4 regions of the Streptomyces clavuligerus genome follow, and region 2 is predicted to be linked to each of the others. Evidence: riboswitches for the same ligand, from Rfam matches in the RefSeq annotation. Region 2 holds a riboswitch; each other region holds the start of a gene.

Region 1 (4,803 bases), on a different replicon from region 2:
CAGGGCGGGTTCGTCGACCTGGATGACGGCGGTGCCCGCGGCCTCCAGGTCGTTCACCTCGTCGCGGAGGGCGAGGGCGACCTGCCGGGCGGTGTCGGCCAGCGGCTGGTCGTCGCGGACGAAGGACCAGGCGAGCATGGTCACCGGGCCGGTCAGCATGCCCTTGACCGGGCGGTCGGTGAGGGACTGGGCGTGGGTGGTCCAGCGGACCGTCATCGGCTCGGGGCGGGAGATGTCCCCGGCGAGGACCGGCGGGCGGACATAGCGGGTGCCGTAGGACTGGACCCAGCCGTGCCGCAGGGCGAGGTAGCCGGTGAGCTGTTCGGCGAAGTACTGCACCATGTCGTTGCGCTCGGGCTCGCCGTGGACGAGGACGTCGACGCCGGTCTTCTCCTGGAACGAGATGACCTCGGCGATCTCGGCGCGGATGCGGTCCTCGTACCCGGCGGTGTCGATCCGTCCGGCCCGCAGGTCGGCGCGGGCGACGCGCAGTTCGTCGGTCTGCGGGAAGGAGCCGATGGTGGTCGTCGGCAGGAAGGGCAGACCCAGGCGTTCGCGCTGGGCGACGGTGCGCTGCCCGTAGGGCTGGGAGCGGCGGGCGTCGGCGTCGGTGACCGCTTCGGAGCGGGCGCGGACGGCGGGGTCGCGGGTGATGGGGGAGGTGGCGCGGGAGGCGAGGGCGGCGCGGTTGGCGGAGAGTTCGCCCTCGATGGCGGCGGTGCCCTGGGCCAGTCCCTTGGCGAGGGTGACGATCTCGGTGGTCTTCTGGCGGGCGAAGGCGAGCCAGCGCAGGATCTGCGGGTCGATGTCCCGTTCCAGGGCGGCGTCCAGGGGGACGTGCAGCAGCGAGGAGGAGGCGGCGACGTCGACCCGGTCGGCGAGCCCGAGGAGGGTGCCCAGGGTGGACAGGGACTTCTCCAGGTTGTTGACCCAGATGTTGCGGCCGTTGACGACTCCGGCGACCAGGCGCTTGCCGGGCAGTCCGCCGACGGCGGCGAGGTCGTCCAGGTTGGCGGCGGCCGATTCGGTGAAGTCCAGCGCCAGACCGTCGACGGGGGCCTTGGCCAGCACGGACAGCGCCTCGCCGAGGCGGTCGAAGTAGGAGGCGACCAGCAGCTTCGGACGGTCGGTGAGCGCGCCCAGCTCGCGGTAGGCGCGGGCGGCGGCGTTCAGCTCGGCCGGGGTGCGGTCCTGCACGAGGGCGGGTTCGTCGAGCTGCACCCACTCCGCTCCGGCGGCCTTGAGCGCGGCGAGGATCTCCGCGTAGACGGGGAGGAGGCGGTCCAGGAGGGTCAGCGGGTCGAAGTCCGCCGCCACTCCGGGGGCGGGCTTGGCGAGCAGCAGATAGGTGACGGGTCCGACGAGGACCGGGCGGGGGGTGTGTCCCAGTTCCAGGGCCTCGGTCAGCTCGGCGGTCTGCTTGGCCGGGTTCGCGGTGAAGACGGTGTCCGGACCCAGCTCGGGGACCAGGTAGTGGTAGTTGGTGTCGAACCACTTGGTCATCTCCAGCGGCGCCACCTCCTGGGTGCCGCGGGCCATGGCGAAGTAGCCGTCGAGCGCGTCGGCGGCGACGGCCGCCCGGTGCCGCTCGGGGATCGCGCCGACCAGGACGGTGGTGTCGAGGACATGGTCGTAGTACGAGAAGTCGCCGGTGGGGACCTCGTCGATCCCGGCGTCGGCCAGTTCCCGCCAGTTGCTCCGGCGCAGTTCGGCGGCGGTGGCGGTGAGGGCGTCGGCGGTGACACGGCCCTTCCAGTAGCCCTCGATGGCCTTCTTCAGCTCCCGGCCCTGCCCCTGACGGGGGTAGCCGTACACGGTGGACCGTGCTGCCGCGGCTGCGGACTTCGTGGTCACGGAGATCTCCTTCGCGAGATGAATCCCTGAGAACCCGGCGACGGGACGAGGACGCGAAGGGGTGACGAACCGGACGGGTACGACCTCGCGCGGCAAGGCGCGGTCGTCCGCCTGGTATGAACGCCGACCCGCCCACGAGGTCACCGGATATCCGTACCCGGCACTGGGTCCGTGTACGGGCAACGGGCAGGTCTTCGGACTCACGGGCACACCCGCCGGAGCGTTCTCCGGCGGACACCTACTGGCCGTCGCTTCCCAGGCCCTCCCGGACCCAGTGCGTATGACGGCGGTCGTTCCCGCTCACCGCTGCGGGGCAGTCCCGGATTCCCACCGGGTTCCCTCTTACGACGCACCCGTCTGGCGGACGGGGCGAACCAGCTGCACCGGTCACTCTAAGCTCCCGGTTTGCCGGTGTGCCGCAACTTGTCCAGAATCCGGACGGTGAGATGAGACACGCCGCCGGGAGGGGTCGCCGGGCGGTGGACGGGGTACGCCCTGATCACGTTCCCCGTCCGCTCGCGTCCCACCTCACCGCGCCCCGTCGTACACATGGAATCCGCGCCCCGTCTTGCGCCCCAGGAGCCCCGCGGCCACCATCCGCTGGAGCAGCGGCGGAGGGGCGTAGAGCGGCTCCTTGAACTCGTCGTAGAGCGAGACGGCGATCGAGGCCACGGTGTCGAGGCCGATCAGGTCGGCCAGTTTCAGGGGTCCCATGGGGTGGGCGCAGCCCAGCTCCATGCCCGTGTCAATGTCGGAAGCGGTGGCAAGGCCGGATTCAGCCATTCGGACGGCGGCCAGGAGGTAGGGGATCAGCAGCGCGTTGACGACGAAACCGGCCCGATCCTGTGCGTGGATGACCGTCTTGCCCAGTGTGGTGGTGACGAAGGCTTCCACCGTGGCGACGGTGTCCGGGGCGGTGTGCAGGGAGGTGACGACCTCCACCAGCGGCAGCACCGGTACCGGGTTGAAGAAGTGGAGCCCGACGACCCGGTCGGCACGGCCGGTCGCCATCCCAAGGCTCATGATCGGGATGGCGGAGGTGTTGCTGGCCAGGATGGCCGACGGAGCTGTGACGATCTTGTCGAGCGCGGCGAACAGCTCGTTCTTCGCCTCGGGGTTCTCGATGATCGCCTCGATGACGAGCTGCCGGTCGGCCAGCCGCTCCAGACCGCTGGTGAAGACCAGGTGGCCGAGGGCGTCCTCGGCCACCTCCTGGTTCAGCTTGCCGCGTCGCACGGCCCGGTCCAGTGAGGCGGCCACCCGCTTCCGCGCCGCCCGCGCGGCCATGTCGTCCGCCTCGCAGACCACGGTGTCGAGTCCGGCCCGCGCGCAGACCTCGGCGATGCCCGCGCCCATCTGTCCGCCGCCGACCACGCCGACGCGTCGGATGTCCGTGCTCATGAAGTCTGCCCCTCTCGGCGGACAAGGTGACGGCTGTAGGCGTCCGGGGTGAAGAAAGGAATCAACTCGCCTGCGAGGGCGGTACGTTCGAACGTGGCGCGCACCTCGTCCAGCGGCGCCCACGGGTAGGCGGCGCCGAGCGCCGACAGTTCCTCGTCCACCAGGTCCCGTACCGTCCCCCGGTCGGTCATGCCGTGGCGCAGCCACTGCCAGATCTGGACCCGGGCGATCTCGGCGGTGGCCGCGTCCTCCATCAGCCCGTTCAGCGCGACGGCACCCCGGCCGTCCAGCCAGGCGGCGAAGTAGCGCAGGGCCACGGCGACGTTGACGCGGAGCCCCTGCGGGGTGGGCGGTCCGCTGATCCGCCGCACTGACAGCAGGTCGGCCGCCGTGACCTCCACATCATCGCGGGACCGCTCGATCTGATGAGGCCGTTCGCCCAGCACACCGTCGAACACGGCCCGGCAGACCGGGACGAGCCCGGGGTGGGCGACCCAGGAGCCGTCGAATCCGTCCTCCGCCTCACGCTCCTTGTCCAGCCGGACGGTGGCGAGCACCGCCTCGCGCGCGGCCGGATCACGGCCCGGGACCTGGGCCGCCATGCCGCCGATGGCGTGGGCTCCGCGCCGGTGGCAGCTCTGGACCAGCAGTTCGGTGTAGGCCCGCAGGAAGGGGGCGGTCATGGTGACCTTCGCCCGGTCCGGCAGGACGAAGTCGGGACGGTGGCCGAAGTTCTTGATCAGGCTGAACAGATAGTCCCACCGTCCGGCGTTGAGCCCCGCGCTGTGCTCGCGCAGCTCGTAGAGGATCTCCTCCATCTCGAAGGCGGCGGTGATCGTCTCGATGAGGACGGTGGCCCGGATCGTGCCCCGGGGAATGCCGAGGAGGTCCTGTGCGAGAACGAAGACCTCGTTCCAGAGGCGGGCCTCGTGGCGGCTCTCCAGCTTCGGCAGATAGAAGTACGGACCGGCTCCCGCGTCGATCTGCCGCTGGGCGCAGTGGTGGACGTACAGACCGAAGTCGACGAGCGCGGCGGGCAGCGGCCGGTCCTGGTACGACAGATGCTCCTCGTCGAGATGCCAGCCGCGCGGGCGGACCATGATCGTGGCGAGCGGTCCGTCGGCGGGCAGCCGGTACTCCTTCCCGTTCTCGGCGGTGAAGTCGATCCGCCGTTCGACGGCGTCGAGGAGATTGAGCTGGCCGCCGACGATATTGCTCCAGGTCGGGGCGGTGGCGTCCTCGAAGTCGGCCATCCAGACGCGGGCGCCCGAGGTGAGGGCGTTGACCGTCATCCGGCGGTCGGGCGGGCCGGTGATCTCGACCCGGCGGTCGGCCAGCCCGGGGGCGGGCGGCGCCACCCGCCACGAGGGATCGGCGCGGACGGCGGAGGTCACCATCGGGAATTCGAGCGGAGCACCGTCGACCAGCCGCAGGGCCTGTCGACGGCGTTCCCTGAGCAGGTCCTCCCGGCGCTCTGTGAACGCATCGGCCAGGCGGCCGACGAACTCCAGGGCGGCGGGGGTGAGGATCTCGTCGTGCCGGTCGCCC
Region 2 (4,803 bases):
GGGTCCGGCAGCGGGACACAGGAGGCGTCCGCCGAGTTCCGCCGCTTCACCGAGAACGATCTGCGCACCCACAAGCGCGAGGACGCGCTCGCGGTGGTGCGGACGCTGGACTCCCTCGCCCCGGCCGCCGAGGGCGGGGCGGTCCTGAAGCTCTCCCCCGAGGACTGCGTGCGCTGGCTGCGGGCGCTCAACGACCTCCGGCTGACCATCGGCACCCGGCTTGAGGTCACCGACGAGGACGAGTCCAGCGCCCTCTACCGGCTGCCGGACTCCGATCCGCGCAAGCCGATGGTGATGGCCTACCTCTGGCTGGGCGTCCTCCAGGAGACGCTGGTCGAGACGCTGCTGCCCTGATCACCCCCCGGCCCCCGGCCCCGCACCGGGTCCGGGGGCCTTTCCACGGCCCCATATGACCGTTGTGCGGGGGTGTATGTCCGGCATTCGGACAGCGTACGAGGGGTGAACCCTCAGCGGACACTCAAATCCGAATAACGATCCTGTTACCACAAGGGCATACTTTGCCCGTCTTCGTGTCTTTTGTGCTGATTTCAGGGTGGCGTGAACCACACTCGGCCATCTGTACGGCCCATAAACCCGTGATAAACCTTCACTTCCGCCAGGGGCGCCACCCATGCTCCTGGAGGCGCTTGAGCCGGCGGATCGCCGGTGGCACTCCATCCGTATCCGGGGGGATCAGGACCTGATCCGCGTCCGCGCGCACGCATCGCAGCGGGAGCGGGTCCGCATGGAGAAAGGGCGCATCACCATGACCTCAGTGCAGGTCGGCAAGGAAGACGGGCACGACGGCAAGGGTGTCGCGGGACCCGACGGGTCCCCACCGCCCGAGGCCGCGGCCCAGGGCGAGAACCAGGGCTACCACCGGGCGCTGAACGCCCGGCAGATACAGATGATCGCCATCGGCGGCGCGATCGGCACCGGACTCTTCCTCGGTGCGGGCAAGGGCATCTCCAAGGCGGGCCCCAGTCTGATCCTCGCCTACGCCGTGGCGGGCGTGGTCATCTTCTTCATCATGCGCGCGCTCGGCGAGCTGCTGATGTACCGCCCGGTCGCGGGCTCGTTCTCCGACTACGCGCGGGAGTTCGTCAGCCCCTTCGCGGGCTTCGTCACCGGCTGGACCTACTGGCTCTTCTGGGTGGTCACCGGAATGACCGAGGTCACCGCGGCGGCCAGTTATATGACCTACTGGTGGGACATTCCCCAGTGGATCTCCGCGCTCGCCTTCACGATCATTCTCTACGGCGCCAACCTGATCTCCGTGAAGCTCTTCGGCGAGCTGGAGTTCTGGTTCTCGATGGTCAAGGTCACCGCGATCATCGGCATGATCCTCATCTGTGCGGGCATTCTGACGATCGGCTTCTCCGACGCCGGGGACACCGCGTCCGTCACCCTTCTCTGGGACGACGGCGGATTCTTCCCCAAGGGCATCGGCGGCACCCTGATGACCCTCCAGATCGTGATGTTCGCCTTCCTCGCCGTCGAGCTGGTCGGCGTCACCGCCGGTGAGTCCAAGGACCCCGAGAAGAACCTGCCGAAGGCGATCAACACCGTCCCGGTCCGTATCGCGATCTTCTACATCGGCGCCCTGATCATGATCCTGTCGGTGGTCTCCTGGACCAAGTTCCAGCCCGGGGTCTCGCCGTTCGTCGCCGCCTTCGACGAGATGGGGCTCCAGGTCGGCGCCGCCATCGTCAACTTCGTCGTGCTGACCGCCGCGCTCTCCTCCTGCAACTCCGGCATGTACTCCACCGGCCGGATGCTGCGCGACCTCGCGCTCAACGGACAGGGCCCGGGGATCTTCACCCGGCTCACCAGGAACGGCACCCCGCTGCTGGGCACCACGTTCTCCGCCGGTCTGATGCTGATCGGTGTCTGGATCAACTACCAGTGGCCCGGCGAGGCGTTCAACAAGATCGTCTCCTTCGCCACCATCTCCGGCATGTGGGCCTGGATCATGATCCTGGTCTGCCAGATCCGCTACCGCGCCAAGGCCGACCGCGGTGAGCTGCCGCACTCCACGTTCAAGGCGCCCGGCGCCCCCTGGACGAGCTGGTTCGCGCTCGCCTTCATCGGCATGGTGATCGTGCTCATGGGCATCGACAAGGACGCCCGGATCTCGCTCTATGTGGCCCCGGTCTGGGCCCTGCTGCTCGGCGTCGCCTATCTGGTGCTCAAGCGGCGCAACCCCCAGGGGGACGCCTTCAGCAAGAAGGACTGACCCCGGGGCCGCCCCGAGGGGCGGGCACCGGACACACCAGGGCGGGGCCGTACGGTACGACACCGTACGGCCCCGCCCTTGTCTTCTGTCTCTCCCGTTTCCCCCGTTCCCGCGGAGGCTCGGAGCACCTGCTCCCGGTTCTCTCGGACGGAACGTTTCCGCAGCTCGTCTGCTTATGCTGATCCGCATGCTGACGCTGACGAAGGCCCTCTTCGACCAGATCGTGGCGCACTCCCGCGCCGACCACCCCGACGAGGCGTGCGGCGTCGTCGCGGGCCCCGCGGGCACCGGACGCCCCGAGCGTTTCATCCCCATGCTGAACGCGGCCCGCTCGCCCACGTTCTACGAATTCGACTCGGCCGACCTCCTCACGCTCTACCGCGAGATGGACGACCGGGACGAAGAGCCCGTGATCATCTACCACTCCCACACGGCCACCGAGGCATACCCCTCCCGTACCGACCTCTCGTACGCCAATGAGCCGGGCGCCCACTACGTCCTCGTCTCCACGGCGGACACCGACGGCGCCGGGCCCTTCCAGTTCCGTTCCTTCCGGATCGTGGACGGCACCGTCACCGAGGAGGACGTCAAGGTCGTGGACGCCTACTGACCACGTACGATCACCGCACCGCACTACTGCACAGCAGGGCGGCGGGACCCAGGAAGCCGGTGTGACTCCGGCACGGTCCCGCCACTGTGACCCGGGCCCCGGCCCGGCAGTCAGGAACTGACCCGCCGCCCTTCTCCCATCACAGGGGACGTGGAAATCCCCAAGGAGGCCGTACCCCGCCATGTCCAGGCGCCGTTCCGCTGCCACCGCAGCCGCCCTGACCACCGCCCTGCTGCTCACGCTCACCGCCTGCGGCTCCGACAGCTCCGACAGCGGCGGGAAGGGAGGGACCGAGGCCGCCCGCCCCGGCGGTCCCTTCCCGTACACCGTCGACAACTGCGGGGTGAAGACCACCTACAAGGCCGCCCCGCAGCGGGTCGTCACCATGAACCAGCACGTCACCGAGATCATGCTGGAACTGGGGCTGGAGAAGTCCGTCGTCGGCACCGCCTACCTCGACGACGCGGTCCTGCCCCGCTACCGCCAGGCGTACGAGGCCATCCCCGTCATCGCCAAGGAGTACCCCTCCCGCGAGAAACTGCTGGCCGCCAACCCCGACTTCGTCTACGGCGGATACGCCACCGCCTTCGACGCCAAGGACGGCCGCACCCGCGACGCCCTGAAGGACTCCGGCATCGACAGCAGGCTCAATGTGGAGTACTGCACCGAGAAGCGCACCACCATGGACGATCTCTACCAGGAGATCGAGGAGGTCGGGGGCACCTTCGGCGTCCCCGAGCGCGCCGAGCGGTGGATCACGAAGGCCCGGGCCACGGTCGCCGGGACCGAGCAGCGGCGCGACGGGAAGCCGCCCGTCCCCGTCTTCGTCTACGACGCCGGGGACAAGACCGCCACCACCGTGGGCGGCAAGGGCATCGGCCATGAGCTGATCACCCGCGCGGGCGGACGCAACCTCTTCGCCGACATCGACAAGTCGTTCGGCGAGGCCACCTGGGAGGAGGTCGTGGCCCGCAAGCCGGAGGTCGTCCTCATCCTCGACTACGGCTCCGTCAGCGTCGCCCAGAAGAAGGAGCGGCTGCTCAGGGACCCGGCCCTGCGCGACGTTCCCGCGATCAAGAACAAGCGCTTCGCGGTGCTGCCGCTGTCGGACGCGGTCCTCGGGGTACGGGCGCCCGACGCCATCGCCAAGCTGTCCGCCCAGTTCGACCGGTGAGCCGACCGGTGAAGGCGGTGGGGACGGCGGGACCGGCGGGCACCGAGCAGCCGGGGAAGACGGGGAAGCGGTTGTTCCGGACGGTGCCCGCCGGGTCGCCGAAGGCCCCGGGCGCCCCGGCCGCGTCCTGGCTCCGCCGCGCCGCCGTCCTCACCGGGCTGACGCTCGCCCTCGTCGCCGCCGCCGTGGCCGGGCTCGCGCTCGGCTCGGTCCGCATCCCGCCCGGCGAGGTCGTCCGGGCCCTGCTGCCCGGCGCCGCGCCCAGCCCCTTCCGCACCATCGTGGTCGAGGTACGGCTGCCCCGGGTCCTGCTCGGGGCGGTCGTCGGGGCCGGACTCGCCGTCGTCGGCTGCGTCCTCCAGGCCCTGGTGCGCAACCGGCTCGCCGACCCCTTCCTGCTGGGGATCTCCTCCGGGGCGTCCACCGGCGCCGTCCTCGTCCTCACCCTCGGCATCGGCGTCACCACCGCCGTCGCCATGCCCGTCGGCGCCTTCCTCGGCGCCCTCGGCGCACTGGTCCTCGTCTACGCGCTGGCCAGCAGGGGCGGCGGGATGACCGGCACCCGGCTGGTGCTCGCGGGAGTCACCGTCTCCTACATCCTCACCGCCCTGACCACCCTGGTCCTGGTGGCCTCCGCCCGGCCCGAGCACTTCCGGGAGGCCCTGTACTGGTCCCTCGGCGGACTCGGCAGCGCCCGCTGGGACACCGTCTGGCTGCCCGCGGCCGTCACCTGCGCCGCGCTGCCGCTGCTGTTCGCGCTCTCCCGGCCGCTGGACCTGATGC
Region 3 (4,803 bases), on a different replicon from region 2:
GCCGGGGCAGTCGGCGGTCGCGCTGGGCGGGGTCGCCGTAGTGGTCGATCATCCAGGCGACCATGTTGTGGATGGAGAGATAGCCCGCGATGGAGGGGCATCCGGTGGCCAGGGTCTCGAAGACGAGGACGCCGTCGGCGCGGCTGAGGCCGGAGCCGCCGGACTCCTCGCCGACATAGACGCCGCCGAGGCCGAGCCCCGCGGCCTTGCGGAGCACGTCGACGGGGAAGTGCTTGTCGCGGTCCCAGTCGAGGGCGTGGGGCGCCAGGTGGTCCTGGGCGAAGTCGAGGGTGGTCTCGACGAGGGCCTGCTGCTCCTCGGTGAGCAGTGTGGTGGTCATGGCGGGTCAGCCCATCGTGGGGATGGTGAAGCTGGCGCCCTCCTTGACCCCGGAGGGCCAGCGGGAGGTGACCGTCTTCGTCCGGGTGTAAAAACGGATGGCGTCCGGTCCGTGCTGGTTGAGATCGCCGAAGCCGGAGCGCTTCCAGCCGCCGAAGGTGTGGTAGGCGACCGGGACCGGGATGGGCACGTTGACGCCGACCATGCCGGTGTCGACACGGCGGGTGAAGTCCCGGGCGGTGTCCCCGTCCCGGGTGAAGATGGCCACGCCGTTGCCGTAGAGGTGTTCGCTGGGCAGCCGCAGGGCCTCCTCGTAGTCGGCGGCGCGGACCACGCACAGGACCGGCCCGAAGATCTCCTCACGGTGGATGGCCATGGCGGGGGTGACCCGGTCGAAGAGAGTCGCACCGGCGAAGAAGCCGTTCTCATGGCCGGGCAGGACGAAGTCCCGCCCGTCGACCACGAGCTCCGCGCCCTCCTCGACCCCGAGGTCCACATAGCGGCGGACCCGTTCGACGGCGTCCGGGCCGACCAGCGGGCCGAAGTCCGCCTCCGGGTCGTCGCTGCGGCCGATCCGCAGCGCGGAGACGCGTTCCTTGAGACGGGCGACGAGCGCGTCGGCGGTCTCCTCGCCCACGGGGACGGCGACGGAGACCGCCATGCAGCGTTCCCCCGCCGAGCCGTATCCGGCGCCGATCAGGGCGTCCACGGCCTGGTCGAGGTCGGCGTCCGCCATGACGACCATGTGGTTCTTGGCGCCGCCGAAGCACTGGGCGCGCTTGCCGTGGGCGGCGGCGGTGGCGTAGACGTGCGCGGCGACGGGGGTGGAGCCCACGAAGCCGAGGGCGGCGACGCGGGGGTCCTCGACGAGGGTGTCCACGGCCTGTCGGTCGCCGTTGACGACATTGAGCACCCCGGGCGGCAGCCCGGCCTCAAGGAAGAGTTCGGCGAGCCGCAGCGGGACGGACGGATCGCGTTCGGAGGGCTTGAGGATGAAGGCGTTCCCGCAGGCGAGGGCCGGTGCGGCCTTCCAGAGGGGGATCATCGCGGGGAAGTTGAACGGGGTGATGCCCGCGACGACGCCGAGCGGGGAGCGCAGGGAGTGGACGTCGATGCCGCCGCCCGCGTTGTCGGTGAACTCCCCCTTGAGGAGATGCGGGATACCGGCGGCGAACTCCACGACCTCCAGTCCGCGCTGGATGTCGCCGTGCGCGTCGGCGATCGTCTTGCCGTGCTCGGAGGAGAGCAGCCGGGCCAGGGTGTCCTTCTCCTCCTCGACCAGCCGGAGGAAGCGGAGGAGGACCCGGGCCCGGCGCTGCGGGTTCCAGCCGCCCCACTCGCGCTGTGCGCGGACCGCGTCGGCGATGGCCGCCCTGGTCTCGTCCCGGCCGGCGAGGGGTACCCGCGCCTGGACCTCCCCGGTGTTGGGGTCGTACACGTCGGCATGCTCCCCGGAGGTGCCCGGGACGGCCTTGCCGCCGATGAAGTGGGTCAGTTCGCGCACGGTGGCGCGGTCGGACGCTCGGACCATGTCTGCCTGCTCTCGTCAGGTGATCCGGATGGCGCGCCGTCCGGCGGGCACGCGGACACGGTGGTGTCCGCGTGCGGGGGGCGGCGCGAGAGCGCGTATGGCGGGGAGCCGTCAGGCGGCGGACCGTCGGCAGCGGGCCGCCGGGAGACGCACCGGTGTACGGACGTCCGGAGCGGGGCTGCCGGGATCGTGGAGGCGCGGCGGTGCCATGCGTGTCAGCTCCATCCTCGTGGACAACACGGAACATCCCGCGGCCGGTATCCTGACTCCCGGATCAGCGCGCGCCGTCCGCCTTCCCGACGTCCAACTCGTCAGTGGCGTAACGCTCGACGGCATACTCCCCGGTCACAGTGGCGGGACCGTGCCGGAATCACACCGGCTTCCCTGCACCGCGGGCCTTGCTCGCGACTATATAGTTGGACGTCCTAGTAAATCCAGTGTGCGATCCGTCCGGCCGTCGTTCTTTCCGTCGCCGTCGCCGTCGCCGTCGCCGTCGCCGTCGCCGTCGCCGTCGCCGTCGCCGTCGCCGTCGCCGTCGCCGCGGCGTGGATCTCGGCGCGGCCCGCCGGGCGGAACGGCGGCGGTCTGGCACGGCCCGCGCGTTCCGGGCCTGCGTGACTTCTGTCTGGCGGGCGGCTGGGCTGTCCGCAGGGTCCCGCCGTGCGGGGCTGCCCGGGCGGCGGGCCCGGCTCCCGGGCAGCGGCGGCCTCGCCCCGGTCGCCGGCAGGGGAGAGTGCGTCGCCCGGTACATCTGCCGTGAGGACGGCGAGGGATGCACGACCACGCTGGGCGGCACCCGCCCGCCGCCGACCCTCATCACCGTTCCTGTGGGCCCTCGCCCACCTCGCGCCAACCGCGTGGAAGGCTGATCCGCTGCCCCTCAGTCAGATGACCGGTCCCCGTCGGCGGGGCGGACCAGCGGGAGGAAGATCGTGTCGACGATCTCCTCGATCACCTCGGGGGCGACCGGACGCAGCGTCATCATCGTCTCGCCCCGCAGCAGGTCGAAGGGGAGCGCGGCGATCCGCGGTGTGAGCCTGGACGGGTCGATCTCGCCGCGCGCGATGGCGCGCTCCATGATCTCATCGCGTCCGGAGCGGCGTCCGGCGATGATCATTTCGCGCAGTTCGGTGAAGCTGGTCTCGGTCTCGGCGAAGTATCCGGCGAGCAGCAGGCTGAGCTGGGCGAGGACCGGGCCCTGCCGCTCGCTGGCCCCGGTGAGCGTGGCGATCAGGTCGCCGCGCAGGGACCCGGTGTCGGCCGGGACGGTCAACTGGGTGACGTTGCGGCGGACGACGGCCGCCTCCACCAGCTTCCGCTTGTCCGCCCAGCGCCGGTAGAGCACCGGTTTGCTGGTGCCCGCGCGCCGGGCGACGGAGTCGGTGGTGAGGTTCGTGTAGCCCCGCTCGTTCAGCTCGTCCCAGGCCGCGTCGAGGATCGCCGCCTCAAGCGCTTCGCCGCGCCGTCGTCCCACAACTCTCCTTGGAGCCTTTGACGTTTCTTGTCGGGGCACTCTACTGTCGAGATAAGAAACCTGCACGTATCTTATAGATCGAGGGGGCGTCGTCGTCATGCAGTCCTCAACACGGCAGAGCGGGACCGGAAGCACGGACGCCAGAGCGAACGGGCGGCTCATCGGCCTGGTGACCGTCCTGGTCCTGGTGAACTTCGTGGTCGACTCGGCCATCACCGCGCCCCTCGTCGTCCTCCCGGAGATGCTCGACCACTTCGGCACCGACCAGGCGGCATGGCTCAACGCCACCGCCATGCTGGCGGGCGTCATGTGGGCGCCCCTGCTCGGCAGGAGCGCCGACATCCACGGCAGGCGCAAGGTGCTCGTACTCACCCTGCTGCTGAGCTGCGCGGGCGCCCTGGTCTGCGCCGTGGCCCCCGGGCTCTGGCTGTTCGTGCCGGGGCGCATGCTCCAGGGCGCCTCCCTCGCCGCGATCTTCCTCTCCGTCGCCATCGTGCGCGGGGCCTGCGCGCCCCGTACCGCGATGATCGCCGTCGGCGTCGTGACCTCCGGCTCCGCGGTGCTCAACATCGCGTCCCGCTTCCTGATCGAGGAACTGGCCTCGGAGTTCGGCTTCCAGGTGCTGTTCCTCGTCTCGGCCGCCGTCGCGGTCGCGATGGCCGGGTGCGTGCACAAGGTCGTTCCCGAGTCCCCGGCCGGAGCACCGGGCAGGATCGACTTCGGCGGCGCCCTCCTCCTCGGCGCGGGACTCGGCGGGGTCCTCGGCTATGTCAGCCTCGGCTCCGACTTCGGCTGGCTCGCCGTCGGCCCGCTGGCCCTCCTCGCCGTCGGCGTCACGGCCTCGGCCCGGTGGTTCCTGGTGTCGAGCCGAAAACCCGACCCCCTGATCGACGTCAAGGACCTCCACGGCCCCCTGGCGCTCCTGCTCCTCGTCGTCTTCCTCGCCGCCGGCTCGTACCAGAGCATGCTCCAGCTCATCCCCCTCATCGGCGATGTCTCCTCGGACCAGGGGCTCGGCTACGGCCTCGCCGACCGGGGATCGACGGCCCTGCTCCTCGCCGCGCCCGGACTCGGCGTCACCCTCGGCGGCCCGGCCGCCGGCTGGCTCGCCGCCCGCGTCGGACCGGCCCCGACCCTGGCCGGGGCGGTGACCCTCGGCACGGTGGTCACCCTCGGGATGTTCCTCGGGGTCTCCCGCCTTCCCGCCGCGCTCTGCTGCGCCTTCCTGCTGGGGGTCACCGTGGGAGCGCTCGGCACCTCCGGGTTCAACATGGCGGGCGGCCTCGCACCCCCCGAACGCCAGGGCATCGTCTCCAGCCTGGTCATGGTGATGGTCTCGATCGGTTCCGTCGCCCTGAACTTCGTGGGCGCCGCCGTCCTCGCCTCGACCGCCGTCGTCATCGACGGCGAGACGGTCAACTCCGCCACCGGGGTCCTCAGCTGTATCGCCATCGCGTCC
Region 4 (4,803 bases), 1.1 Mb from region 2:
CCGTCCACCTCGAACGCGGCGCAGGTCGCGGCGATCTGCCGCAGCACCGCGTCCCCCAGCACCACCCGGGGCAGCAGCTCCCGCGCGGCCGTGATCCGGCCCCGCAACTCCTCCTCGGCACCGGCCCAGCGCTCGGCGAACGCCGCCGGGTCGTCCTCGTACGCGATCCGCCGCCGCACCACCTCGACCCGCTGATCGGGCTCCCGGGAGGCCGCGACCTCGACGGTCAGCCCGAACCGGTCCAGGAGCTGCGGGCGCAGCTCGCCCTCCTCCGGGTTCATCGTCCCCACCAGCAGAAAACGCGCCGCGTGCCGGACGGATACCCCTTCGCGCTCCACATGGGACGCCCCCATCGCGGCGGCGTCCAGGAGGACGTCCACGAGATGGTCGTGGAGCAGATTGACCTCGTCGACATAGAGGATGCCCCGGTGCGCGTCGGCCAGCAGACCCGGCTCGAACGCCTTCACGCCCTCCGCGAGCGCCCGTTCGATGTCCAGCGCGCCCACCAGCCGGTCCTCGGAGGCGCCGACGGGCAGCTCCACCATCCGCGCGGGCCGTGCCCCGGCCCCGTCGGCCGCGCCGTGCGGACCGTCCGGACAGAGCGGGTCGGGCCCGGCGGGGTCGCAGGAGAACCGGCACGCCGCCACCGTCTCCACCGGCGGCAGCAGCGCCGCCAGGGCCCGTACGGCGGTGGACTTGGCCGTTCCCTTCTCGCCGCGCACCAGCACCCCGCCGACCCGTGGGGAGACGGCGTTCAGCAGCAGTGCCAGCCGCAGATCGTCCTGGCCGACGACGGCGGTGAACGGGTACGGGGTGCTCATGCGGTCTCCTCGACCAGTTCGGGCGCTCCGGGCGCGACAAAGGGAAGTCCGGCGGGCGCGCCCTGCTCGATCAGCCGCAGCAGCGCGTCCGTGTCCGTGTGTTCTTCGATCAGATCGCCGAGCCGGTCGAGCTGTTCCTCGCGCAGCGCGTCGAACGAGGTGTCCGGCGCGGGGACGAAACGCCGCCCCGCGTCCGCCGCGACCCGCCGCAGGAACTCCCGGCGGAAGCCGTCGCTCTCCAGCGAGCCGTGCCAGTGGGTGCCCCACACCGCGCCGACCCGGCAGCCGTCCAGGAAGGGTTCGCCGCCCAGGACGTCGGCGACACCGTGATGGATCTCGTACCCCTCCACCCGCTCACCGAGCGCGGTGCCCACCGGCCGGGCCAGCGTCTTGCCGGCGTGGAAGCGCACCCGTACGGGCAGCAGCCCCAGACCGGGCACGGACCCGGCGCGGGACTCGATCCCGTCCTCGATGTGCTCGCCCAGGAGCTGGAACCCGCCGCAGATGCCGAGCACGGGACGGCCCGCGGCGGCCCGGCGGGCCAGCTCCCGGGCGAGTCCGCGCTCCCGCAGCCACCGCAGGGCGCCGACGGTGCCCCGGGTGCCGGGGACGACGACCAGATCGGCGTCGGCCAGCTCCTCCGGGCGGTCGACGAAGCGGACGACGACGCCCGGCTCGGCGGCCAGCGCGTCGACGTCGGTGAAGTTCGACATCAGCGGCACCGCGCAGACCGCGACCCGGAGCACGTCCTCGCCCGCCGGCGGGGTCGGCCGGGACTCGCGGACCGCGCCCCGCAGCGAGACCCGGAGCCCGTCCTCCTCGTCGATGCCGAGGCCGTGCGCGTACGGCAGCACCCCGTACGTCGGCCGCCCGGTCAGCCCCCGGAGCATGTCGAGCCCCGGTTCGAGGAGGGACACGTCGCCGCGGAACTTGTTGACGAGATAGCCGGAGACCAGCCGCTGGTCCTCGGCCGTGAGCAGGGCCGTGGTGCCGAAGAACGAGGCGAAGACGCCGCCCCGGTCGATGTCGCCGACGACGAGCACCGGCAGTTGCGCGGCCCGGGCGACGCCCATGTTCACGATGTCCGTACGCCGCAGATTGATCTCGGCGGGGCTGCCCGCGCCCTCGCAGATCACCGCGTCATGGGTGGCGCGCAACTCCTCCAGGCACTCCATGACGGTGCCGAACAGGGCCTCCCGGCCGCCCCCGCGCAGCGGTCCGGGGGAGTCCCCGGGGGCCTGGGGGGAGCCGAAGTAGCCCCGGGCGCCCATCTCGCCCACCGGGCGGCCCAGCAGCACGACCTGGCTGGTGCGGTCCCCGCCGGGCTTGAGCAGGACCGGGTTCATCAGCGCGGTCGGCTCCACCCGGGCGGCCCGCGCCTGCATCGCCTGCGCCCGGCCGATCTCCGCGCCGTCCCGGGTCACATAGGAGTTGAGCGACATGTTCTGCCCCTTGAAGGGGGCCACCTTCAGCCCCTGGCGCACCAGCCAGCGGCAGATCCCCGCGGTGACGACGCTCTTGCCCGCGTCGGACGTGGTGCCCGCGACGAGCAGTCCGCCTCCGGTCATCGTGTCCCTCCCCGTCCCCCGCGCGCTGTCCGCAGCATGTGTCCGGCGGCGAGCCGCCCCACCGCGCTGACCCCCAGCGCCAGCAGCCCCACCCGCCGGGAGAGCCGGGCCGCGCGCTCGATGTCCGCGATCTCCACCGGGCGGCCCGCGCCGCCGTTGAGCACCGGGCGGTGCTCCACCCGCCCGCCGTACGCGAGGGTCCCGCCGAGCCGTACGCCGAGGGCGCCCGCGAAGGCCGCCTCGACCGGTCCGGCGTTGGGGCTGGGGTGCCGGTGGGCGTCGGCCCGCCAGGCCCGTACGGCGCCCTTCGGGTCGTCGCCCGCGAGCACCGCGAGGGCGGCCGTCAGCCGGGCCCCCGGCCAGCCCGCGAGATCGTCCAGCCGGGCCGAGGCCCAGCCGAAGCGCTGGTAGCGGGGGGAGCGGTGGCCGACCATCGCGTCCAGGGTGTTGACCGCGCGGAACGCGGCGAGTCCGGGCACACCCCCGAGCGCGCCCCACACCAGCGCGCCGACGACGGCGTCGGAGGTGTTCTCGGCCACGGACTCCACCACGGCGCGGGCCATCCCCCGCTCGTCCAGGGCCTGCGGATCACGGCCGCACAGATGCGGCAGCCGCGCCCGGGCGCGTTCGGTGTCCCCTTCGGCCAGCGCGGCACCGATGGTCCCGGCCTCCCGGCCCAGGGTGGTGCCGCCGACGACGGACCAGGTCACGGCGGCGGTCAGCGCCAGCGAGAGCGCCGGGCTGCGGCGCGCGCCCCGGGCCAGCAGCGCGGCGCCCGCGGCGGTGCCCCCGGCGCAGACGGCGGTGTGCAGGGCGCCCCAGCCGCGGTGGTCGCGCCAGAGCACCCGCTCGACGGCCCCGGCGGCCCGCCCGAAGGCGGCGACGGGGTGGCCCCGGCGGGGGTCGCCCAGCAGCAGATCGGCGGCGATGCCCGCGGCGGCGCCGCAGACGAAGATCCGTTCGGCCCGCACCGGCTCAGCCACCGGTTCCGGGGGCGCACGAGAGGGCCGCCGGGGCGACGGGGGTGGGGTCGGGGCCGGGCATGGCGATATGTCCTCACTCAGGGTGTCCGCGCCCTGGTTCGACGTGATCGGCGGCGAGAGTTCCTGGCTTCCGGGGGTTCCCGGTGACAGTGGCGGGACCGCGCCGGATTCGCACCGGCTTCCTCTGCTGCCGCCCATTGGCCCCGGCAGTCCACCACGCTGTGAGAACAGCCGTCAACCTGCCGTTGACCTGCGACGGCGGGGTGCGCGGGCACACGGAAGGGCCGGGCGTCCCTGGGGGATGCCCGGCCCTTTTCGTTCGGCTGTCGCGCCGCTCGTCAGGTGACGATCAGGTAGATCCCGAAGCTGACCGCGACGGCGCAGAGCGCGAAGCAGAGGTAGGCGCTGGTGCGGGCGAGGACGGCCGAGCCGCCCTGCGCGGAGGCGATCTCCTGCTTGCTGAGGCCGACGAGACCGAGGACGAAGAGGCCCGCGATGGTCACGGTGGCCAGGAGGCTCACGCCGAAGACGGAGCCGAGGGCTACCCAGTCGATGTTCATGCTGATCTTGTCCTTACACCGCGGCCGGGCTGGCCGGGCCGGAGTCGGGGGCGGTGGCCGGGGTGGCCGGGGTCTTCTGGAACCCGTCCTGACCGGTGACGACACCGGCGGGCGGCGGGGTGACGGCGGCCATGGCGGTGGTGACCACACCGGGAGCGTCCGTCTCCTCGGCGGTCTCGGCCTCGTTCACGTTGGTGTGGTCGACGACCTGGCGGCGGGAGTAGACCCAGATCGCGACGGAGGAGCCGATCAGGAAGGCGAGGACGACACCGACGCCCCAGGGGCCCTGCTTGGTGACCAGCTCGGAGAGGGCGGCGACCAGACCGGCGGCCGGCAGGGTCAGACCCCAGGCGACGAACATCCGGGTGGCGGTGGACCAGCGGACCACACCGCCCTTGCGGCCGAGGCCCGAGCCCATGACGGCGCCGGAGCAGGAGTGGGTGGTGGAGAGCGAGAAGCCCAGGTTCGAGGAGGCCAGGATGACGCTCGCGGCGCTGGTCTGGGCGGCGAAGCCCTGCTGCGGCTGGAGGTCGGTCAGGCCCTTGCCCATGGTGCGGATGATGCGCCAGCCACCGAGGTAGGTGCCGAGGGCGATCGCGACACCGGCGGAGACGATGACCCACATGGGCGGGTTGGAGCCGGGGGCGAGGACATCGCCGGCGACCAGGGCCAGCGTGATGATGCCCATCGTCTTCTGGGCGTCGTTGGTGCCGTGGGCGAGCGAGACCAGGCCGGCCGAGGCGATCTGCCCCGCGCGGTAGCCCTTGGCGCTGGTCTTGTCGTCGATGTTCTTGCCGAGCTTGTAGGTCAGCTTCGCGGCGAGGTAACCGCCGATACCGGCCACCAGGGGGGCCGCGAGGGCGGGGATCAG

Evidence for each region. A riboswitch is a leader RNA that binds a small molecule or an ion and turns the genes downstream of it on or off. The one in region 2 is predicted to bind cobalamin.
Region 1: another riboswitch for cobalamin. It lies ahead of metE (5-methyltetrahydropteroyltriglutamate--homocysteine S-methyltransferase); the one in region 2 lies ahead of CRV15_RS18325 (ABC transporter substrate-binding protein).
Region 3: another riboswitch for cobalamin. It lies ahead of CRV15_RS32630 (CoA-acylating methylmalonate-semialdehyde dehydrogenase); the one in region 2 lies ahead of CRV15_RS18325 (ABC transporter substrate-binding protein).
Region 4: another riboswitch for cobalamin. It lies ahead of CRV15_RS22940 (cobalamin biosynthesis protein); the one in region 2 lies ahead of CRV15_RS18325 (ABC transporter substrate-binding protein).

Annotation. Positions count from the first base shown of each region.
Region 1 covers NZ_CP027859.1:988,614-993,416, reverse strand. The annotation lists gene metE (5-methyltetrahydropteroyltriglutamate--homocysteine S-methyltransferase) at 1-1,854, opposite strand, end outside; cobalamin riboswitch at 2,023-2,248, opposite strand; gene CRV15_RS32580 (3-hydroxybutyryl-CoA dehydrogenase) at 2,383-3,255, opposite strand; gene aceB (malate synthase A) at 3,252-4,803, opposite strand, start outside.
Region 2 covers NZ_CP027858.1:4,350,218-4,355,020, forward strand. The annotation lists gene CRV15_RS18310 (DUF2017 domain-containing protein) at 1-354, shown strand, start outside; gene CRV15_RS18315 (amino acid permease) at 767-2,236, shown strand; gene CRV15_RS18320 (M67 family metallopeptidase) at 2,424-2,846, shown strand; adenosylcobalamin (AdoCbl) riboswitch at 2,869-3,004, shown strand; gene CRV15_RS18325 (ABC transporter substrate-binding protein) at 3,028-4,020, shown strand; gene CRV15_RS18330 (FecCD family ABC transporter permease) at 4,104-4,803, shown strand, end outside.
Region 3 covers NZ_CP027859.1:1,000,714-1,005,516, forward strand. The annotation lists gene CRV15_RS32625 (acyl-CoA dehydrogenase family protein) at 1-340, opposite strand, end outside; gene CRV15_RS32630 (CoA-acylating methylmalonate-semialdehyde dehydrogenase) at 347-1,870, opposite strand; cobalamin riboswitch at 2,106-2,279, opposite strand; gene CRV15_RS32635 (TetR/AcrR family transcriptional regulator) at 2,751-3,344, opposite strand; gene CRV15_RS32640 (MFS transporter) at 3,442-4,803, shown strand, end outside.
Region 4 covers NZ_CP027858.1:5,442,773-5,447,575, forward strand. The annotation lists gene CRV15_RS22930 (putative cobaltochelatase) at 1-821, opposite strand, end outside; gene CRV15_RS22935 (cobyric acid synthase) at 818-2,389, opposite strand; gene CRV15_RS22940 (cobalamin biosynthesis protein) at 2,386-3,360, opposite strand; cobalamin riboswitch at 3,468-3,603, opposite strand; gene CRV15_RS22945 (hypothetical protein) at 3,711-3,932, opposite strand; gene CRV15_RS22950 (inorganic phosphate transporter) at 3,946-4,803, opposite strand, start outside.